2 regions of the Bacillus sp. 1NLA3E genome follow, and region 2 is predicted to be linked to the other one. Evidence: riboswitches for the same ligand, from Rfam matches in the RefSeq annotation. Region 2 holds a riboswitch; the other holds the start of a gene.
The links. A riboswitch is a leader RNA that binds a small molecule or an ion and turns the genes downstream of it on or off. The one in region 2 is predicted to bind S-adenosylmethionine.
Positions count from the first base shown of each region.

Region 1: linked by a shared signal. The riboswitch ahead of B1NLA3E_RS19525 (methionine ABC transporter ATP-binding protein) and the one ahead of metK (methionine adenosyltransferase) in region 2 are both predicted to bind S-adenosylmethionine.

Region 1 is NC_021171.1:4,048,878-4,052,639, reverse strand. Features, by position in the region: gene B1NLA3E_RS19530 (O-acetylhomoserine aminocarboxypropyltransferase/cysteine synthase family protein) at 1-1,234, shown strand, start outside; SAM riboswitch class I at 1,341-1,456, shown strand; gene B1NLA3E_RS19525 (methionine ABC transporter ATP-binding protein) at 1,733-2,758, shown strand; gene B1NLA3E_RS19520 (methionine ABC transporter permease) at 2,751-3,416, shown strand; gene B1NLA3E_RS19515 (MetQ/NlpA family ABC transporter substrate-binding protein) at 3,435-3,762, shown strand, end outside.
Region 2 is NC_021171.1:3,838,022-3,841,783, reverse strand. Features, by position in the region: gene pckA (phosphoenolpyruvate carboxykinase (ATP)) at 1-1,133, opposite strand, end outside; SAM riboswitch class I at 1,435-1,579, shown strand; gene metK (methionine adenosyltransferase) at 1,830-3,029, shown strand; gene asnB (asparagine synthase (glutamine-hydrolyzing)) at 3,200-3,762, shown strand, end outside.

The DNA.
Region 1 (3,762 bases), 210 kb from region 2:
ACCAATTTACATGAGTAATGCTTATCAATTTAAAGACACCGATCACGCAGCTAATCTTTTTGGTTTGAAAGAAAATGGCTATATATATACTAGAATCCATAATCCTACTGTAACAGTCTTTGAAGAAAGAGTGGCTTTATTAGAAGGCGGAATTGGAGCACTTGCTCTATCTAGTGGTATGGCAGCCATTACGTTATCAATATTAAATATTGCCCAAGCCGGAGATGAAATCGTTGCCTCAGCAAACCTTTATGGAGGAACCTATAATTTATTTGCCAATACACTTCCAAGGTATGGGATTAATGTTAAATTTGTTAATCCAGAGGATCCAGAGAATTTTAATCAAGCTATTACGGATAAAACAAAGGCAGTATTTGCAGAAACAATTGGAAATCCTAGTTTAAGGGTATTAGATATTGAAAAGGTTGCAGCAATCGCTCATAAAGCAGGTATTCCATTAATCGTTGATAACACTTTTGCAACACCTTATTTATTAAGACCAATTGAGTACGGTGCAGATATTGTCATCCACTCAGCAACAAAATGGATAGGTGGAAACGGAACAACCTTAGGTGGAATCATTGTTGATGGCGGAAAATTTGATTGGGCAAATGGAAACTTCCCAGTTTTTACACAACCAGACCCTAGTTACAATGGTCTAGTTTACACTGATGCAGTAGGACCAGCAGCATTTATCATTAAAGCAAGAGTACAGCTGCTAAGGGATATGGGACCAGCGATTAGTCCACAGAATGCTTTCCAATTTGTTCTAGGTCTAGAAACGCTCCCTGTACGGATGAGAGAACATATTGCCAATACTAAGAAAATTATTGCTTATTTAGACGCACATCCTGCTGTTGCATGGGTTTTATACCCTGGTAGTGAAGGACATCCTGATAAGGCATTAGCTGATAAATACTTACCAAACGGTGCAGGTTCAGTTGTGGTCTTTGGTATTGAAGGTGGACGAGAAGCAGGCGCAAAATTAATTAATGCAGCTTCTCTTTGGACTCATGTAGCTAATGTGGGAGATGCAAAAAGTTTAATTATTCATCCAGCAAGTACCACTCATCAACAGTTAGATGATGAAGGGTTAGTAGCAGCAGGAGTGCCAGAAGATTTAATTCGACTTTCGGTTGGTATAGAAAACGCTGAAGACTTAATTGAGGATCTTGAGCAAGCGATAGAAAAAGCAACAGGAGTATCTTCACTAACTGTAATAACAGATAAATAACTTTTTCAGAATAAAAGTTTCCATTGACACTGATTTTTATTCCGTGATAAAATCACAATCATAGTTAAGATTTGTTTGAATATTGTTTACTTAATATAATATTTTACTCTTATCAAGAGAGGTGGAGGGATGTGCCCTATGAAGCCCGGCAACCGTCGATTTGCTTTTTGCAATTGAAATGGTGCCAATTCACACAAAGCAAGCTGCTTTGGAAGATGAGAGAAAGGGATATAGAACATTACTATGCCTTTCTGCTCATATGCAGAAAGGCATTTTTATTTCAGAATAAGAAAGTATAAACTTATGAAGTAGTTTACTGTCTAGCTCCAGCGCCCAGCGACTAGTGTACTTCACTATCTTCCCTACGATAAGTCAACATCGGATCGCTTCGCTCTCCGTGTTTCCTTTATCTCAGTCAGATAGCTCCAGTCCTGTCGTGCGCTAACCGGGGCGCTTCCGCTTTTCTTATTACTATGAGAATAAAAAGAAGGTGATTGGATGATTTCAATAAAAGGTGTTAAAAAGATTTATCCTTCTAAGTCGGGTACCGTAACAGCAGTCGACAATGTAGATTTAGAAGTGCAAGATGGAGAGATTTTTGGAGTTATCGGCTATAGCGGAGCTGGAAAAAGTACGCTAATTCGAATGTTCAATGGTCTTGAACTTCCCTCAGAAGGATCCATTACCGTTGCTGGTCGGGAGATATCAAAAATTAAAGGTAGTGCCCTTCGTAAAGCACGTCAAGAAATTAGCATGATTTTTCAACATTTCAACCTTTTATGGTCTAGAACTGTACGGGAAAATATCGCATTTCCACTTGAAATTTCTGGGATTTCCAAGTTAGAACGCCAAAAACGTGTGGAAGAACTAATCAAGTTAGTTGGATTAGAAGGAAGAGAGGATGCCTATCCTGCTCAGTTGAGTGGTGGACAAAAGCAAAGGGTTGGGATTGCTCGGGCACTTGCAAATAATCCTAAAGTTTTACTTTGTGATGAAGCAACCTCGGCATTGGATCCGCAAACTACAGACTCTATTTTAGAATTATTAGTAGATATTAATAAACGGCTCGGACTAACGATAGTATTAATTACGCATGAAATGCATGTGATTAGAAAAATTTGTCACCGGGTTGCGGTCATGGAAGATGGGAAAATCGTTGAAATTGGACGAGTTTTAGACGTCTTTAAACATCCTGAACAGCAGATTACGAAACGGTTTGTTCAGCAAGTGACTGAGCCTGAAGAAACAAAAGATATCATTGAGCATTTATTAACACGCTATCCACATGGCCAAGTCGTTCAATTAACCTTTGTTGGGGATGCGGCGGAGCAACCAGTGATTGCCAACCTCATTCGTCAATTTGAAATAACAGTTACGATTTTACAAGGGAAAATTTCACAAACACATACTGGCTCCTATGGGACTTTATTTATACATCTTGATGGTGCTCCTCAGGAAATCAGCAAAGCGATAGAATTTATTCAATCGCAGCAAGTAGGAGTTGAGGTGATAAATAATGGCTAACTCTGTGGAAATAGTAAATTGGGACCAATTAATTGCAGCAACGCGTGAAACCATCTATATGACTACGATTTCGGTACTAACCACGTTTGTTTTGGGGCTAGTGCTAGGGTTACTATTATTTTTGACAGCGAAGGGTAATATATGGGAAAACAGAATCATCAACCTTATTATCTCTGGCTTCGTCAATATATTCCGGTCAATCCCTTTCATCATATTAATTGTTTTGCTCATTCCGTTTACTAAATTATTATTAGGTACAATGCTTGGCGCAAATGCAGCATTACCTGCCCTAATTATAGGTGCTGCACCCTTTTACGCACGAATGGTTGAAATTGCTCTTCGAGAAATCGATAAAGGTGTAATTGAAGCTTCGCAATCAATGGGGGCGACACACAGTCATATTATTTTTAAAGTATTAATTCCTGAATCATTGCCAGCCTTAATATCCGGGATTACAGTTACAACTATTTCATTAGTAAGCTTTACAGCAATGGCTGGAGTAATCGGAGCAGGCGGACTAGGTCATTTTGCTTACTTGGAAGGTTTTCAACGCAACAGACCAGTAGTCACATTCGTGGCAACAGTTGCGATTTTAATATTAGTTTTTATCATCCAATTTATTGGTGATTATTTTACTAAGAAAACAGATAAACGATAACAGGAGGAGTGGAAAAACATGAAGAAAATACTTAGTTTTGCATTTATTGCTTTATTAGTTTTTACCCTTGCAGCTTGTGGCAGTACGAAAAATGATTCAGCAGAGAAGGCTGGAAAAGATGGAAACAAGAAGTTAATTGTTGGGGCAACAGCAGTACCACACGCTGAAGTGCTTGAAGCAGCAAAACCATTATTAAAGAAAAAAGGTATTGATCTTGAAGTGCAAGTGTTTACAGATTATGTTCTTCCCAATGTTGCGTTAAGAGATAAAGAACTCGATGCAAATTATTTCCAAACACCAGGTTATTTAGAACTTCAAATGAAAGAAAACAAGGATTATGATTTTG
Region 2 (3,762 bases):
CCTGCTAGTTTAGAAGTATAACCACTTAAGAAATGGTACATAGCTTGTTCTTTAGTAAGCTTCGAGATTGGAGGTAATACTCCAAAAGCATCAGCTGTTAAGAAAATAATGGTATTAGGATGACCAGCAACACTTGGATCAACAATATTGCTAATTGCTTGTAATGGATAAGCTGCACGAGTGTTTTCTGTTAAGGTAGTGTCATCATAATCGGCGATACGGCTTTCGTCGTCAAGAACAACATTTTCAAGGACAGAACCAAAGCGGATTGCATCAAAAATTTGTGGTTCTTTTTCACGAGATAAATTGATGCATTTTGCATAACAACCGCCTTCAATATTGAAGACACCATTTGCTGACCAACCATGCTCGTCGTCACCGATTAATTTACGGTCTGGGTCTGCTGATAAAGTTGTTTTCCCAGTTCCAGAAAGACCAAAGAATAAAGCAACATCGCCTTCTGCCCCAACATTTGACGAACAGTGCATAGATAGAATTCCGCTTTCAGGAAGCAAGTAATTCATAATAGAAAAAATCGATTTTTTGATTTCTCCAGCATATTCTGTACCGCCAATTAAAACTGTTCTGCGTTCGAAAGAAATAATGATAAAGGTTTCTGACGCAGTACCATCAACAGCAGGATCTGCTTTAAAGTTAGGTGCGCAGATAACCGAAAATGCATTATTGTGCTCTTCTAGTTCTTTTTCGTCTGGACGAATGAATAATTGATGAGAAAAAAGATTATGCCAAGCATACTCATTGATTATTTGGATTGGCAAACGATATTTTTTATCTGCCCCTGCGAAACCACGGAAGACAAAAACTTCCTCTTGTTTTTGTAAATAAGTTACGACTTTATTGTAAAGCTTTGAAAATGCTTCTTCAGAGATCGGTGTATTTATAGAACCCCATTCGACCTTGTCCTTTGATGAAGCTTCTTCTACAATATACTTGTCTTTAGGTGAACGGCCAGTATATTTTCCAGTGGTGGCACGGACAGCGCCAGTTGATGAAATAATTCCTTCTTTTCGCTCTAATACTTTTTCAACTAACTGGGGAACTGAAAGTTGAATCTTAATGTTATTACCACTTAATAATTTACTTAGTTCATTAGAAATACTTACAGAATTCATCTGATAAATACCTTCCTTTATCAAATATTTTTGAGTGTTGTGAATAGTATAACACATTCGAGTTAATAATCTATACTATTAACTCGATTTTTAAAAAAATTATAGTTCACCTTATCATTCTTTAGTTAAATAACGTTGTTAATTAAACTAATAAGTTAAATAGGTTATCCTGTATTGTGTTATGAGGGTCAATCATGCACAACGATGCTAAATTCCATTATTATATAATTAGTGAACATTTATAAAAAACGATTGACATCATTTGACACTATACGGTATTATTCAACCTTGAACGGATACTCTCTTATCCTGAGCTGGTGGAGGGACAGGCCCAATGAAACCCAGCAACCTGCTATAAAAGAAAACCGAGATTAATCTCTCTGACAAACTTTCTTTCTAGCAAGGTGCTAACCTGACGCAAGGCATATGACCTTGAACGATAAGAGTGAAAGGCGCAAATTAGTTTGCTCAAAACCTTTCCTCATTTAAAAGGAAGGGTTTTTTATTTTGTCGCCTTTTAAATGGAAAACATGTGTGCTTTTAATAATCCCAGGTCTATATAGTTCATACACGATAAATTGGGATAAGAACTCCATGTTTATTTCATACTACATAGGGAATGAGTACCGTATCAATCTGAGGTTAATATAAGGGGTTCAGCTGTTAATCTCGTTATAAGGAAAAGGAGGAATTCAGATGTCCACAAAACGTCGTTTGTTCACTTCTGAATCAGTAACTGAAGGTCATCCAGATAAGATGTGTGACCAAATTTCTGATTCCATTTTAGATGCTATTTTAGCGAAGGATGCTAATGCCCGTGTTGCTGCTGAAACTTCAGTAACAACTGGATTAGTTCTAGTTGCTGGCGAAATTACTACATCTACTTATGTGGATATTCCAAAGATTGTTCGTGAAACGATTAAAGGTATCGGGTACGATCGTGCTAAATATGGTTTTGATTCTGAGACTTGTGCGGTTTTAACTTCTATTGGTGAACAAAGTCCTGATATTGCTATGGGTGTTAATCAGGCCCTTGAAGCACGTGAAGGTCTAATGTCTGATGAAGAAATCGAAGCAATTGGAGCAGGAGACCAAGGCTTAATGTTTGGCTATGCTTGTAATGAAACAAAAGAGCTTATGCCACTCCCAATTTCGCTTGCACACAAGCTTGCTCGTCGATTAGCAGAAGTGCGTAAGGATAAAGTTCTTGAGTACCTTCGTCCAGATGGAAAAACTCAAGTAACTGTGGAATATGATGAAAATGACAAGCCAGTTCGTATTGATACAATTGTCATCTCAACTCAGCATAATCCTGAGGTAATGTTAGAGCAAATTCAACGCAATTTAAAGGAATATGTTATCAATCCGGTTGTTCCAAAAGAACTAATCGATGAAAATACAAAGTATTTTATTAATCCAACTGGACGTTTCGTTATTGGCGGTCCTCAAGGAGATGCTGGTCTTACTGGTCGTAAAATTATCGTTGATACTTATGGTGGCTATGCTCGTCACGGCGGTGGCGCGTTTTCTGGTAAAGATCCAACAAAAGTTGACCGTTCTGCTGCTTATGCTGCACGTTATGTTGCGAAAAACATTGTTGCTGCTGGTCTCGCTGAAAAGTGCGAAGTTCAGCTTGCTTATGCGATTGGCGTTGCACGACCTGTATCGATTGCTGTTGATACATTTGGAACAGGAAAAGTAAGTGAGAATGTTCTCGTTGACCTCGTACGCAACAACTTTGACCTTCGTCCTGCTGGAATCATCAAAATGCTAGATCTTCGTCGTCCCATTTATAAGCAAACGGCTGCTTACGGCCACTTTGGAAGAACAGATGTTGATCTTCCATGGGAACGTACCGATAAAGCAGAAGGCATATTAAAACAAGCTAACCTATAAAAGAAAAACGGGGGGGTTACACGAAAGTGTAACTCCTGTTTTTTATTTTAGGTCTATTTTATGTTATTATATTGAGTATGATTTTAAAAAGAGAAGAATCAAATTAAATGATGAGAGTCCTCCTATTTGCTAGTGGACGCTTGTTTGAAATGGAGTAGGTGACGTACATAATGTGTGGTTTCATTGGTTGTGTACATGATAAAACACAAGAATATACCGAAGAACAAATTCAACAGTTTAAAAATATGAATACGATTATTACACATCGCGGTCCTGATGATGATGGATATTATTTTGATCAACATGTTCAATTTGGGTTCCGCCGTCTAAGTATTATTGATATTGAAAGTGGACATCAACCGCTAACTTATGAAAATGAGCGTTATTGGATTATTTTTAATGGTGAAATATATAACTATCTTGAGCTTCGTGAAGAGCTTACAAATGAAGGTTTAACATTTGCTACAAGCTCTGACACTGAGGTCATTATTGCCCTTTACAGCCATTTGAAGGAAAAAGCAGTAGACCGTTTGCGCGGAATGTTTGCATTTGTCATTTGGGACAAACAAGAACAAACACTTTTTGGTGCTAGAGATCATTTCGGAATCAAACCATTTTTCTATTATGAACATGGAGAAAAGACCTTTTTTGCTTCTGAAAAGAAAAGCATTGTACTTGCATTAGAAGATGTCATAAATTATCAAGCGTTACAACAATATTTAACGTATCAGTT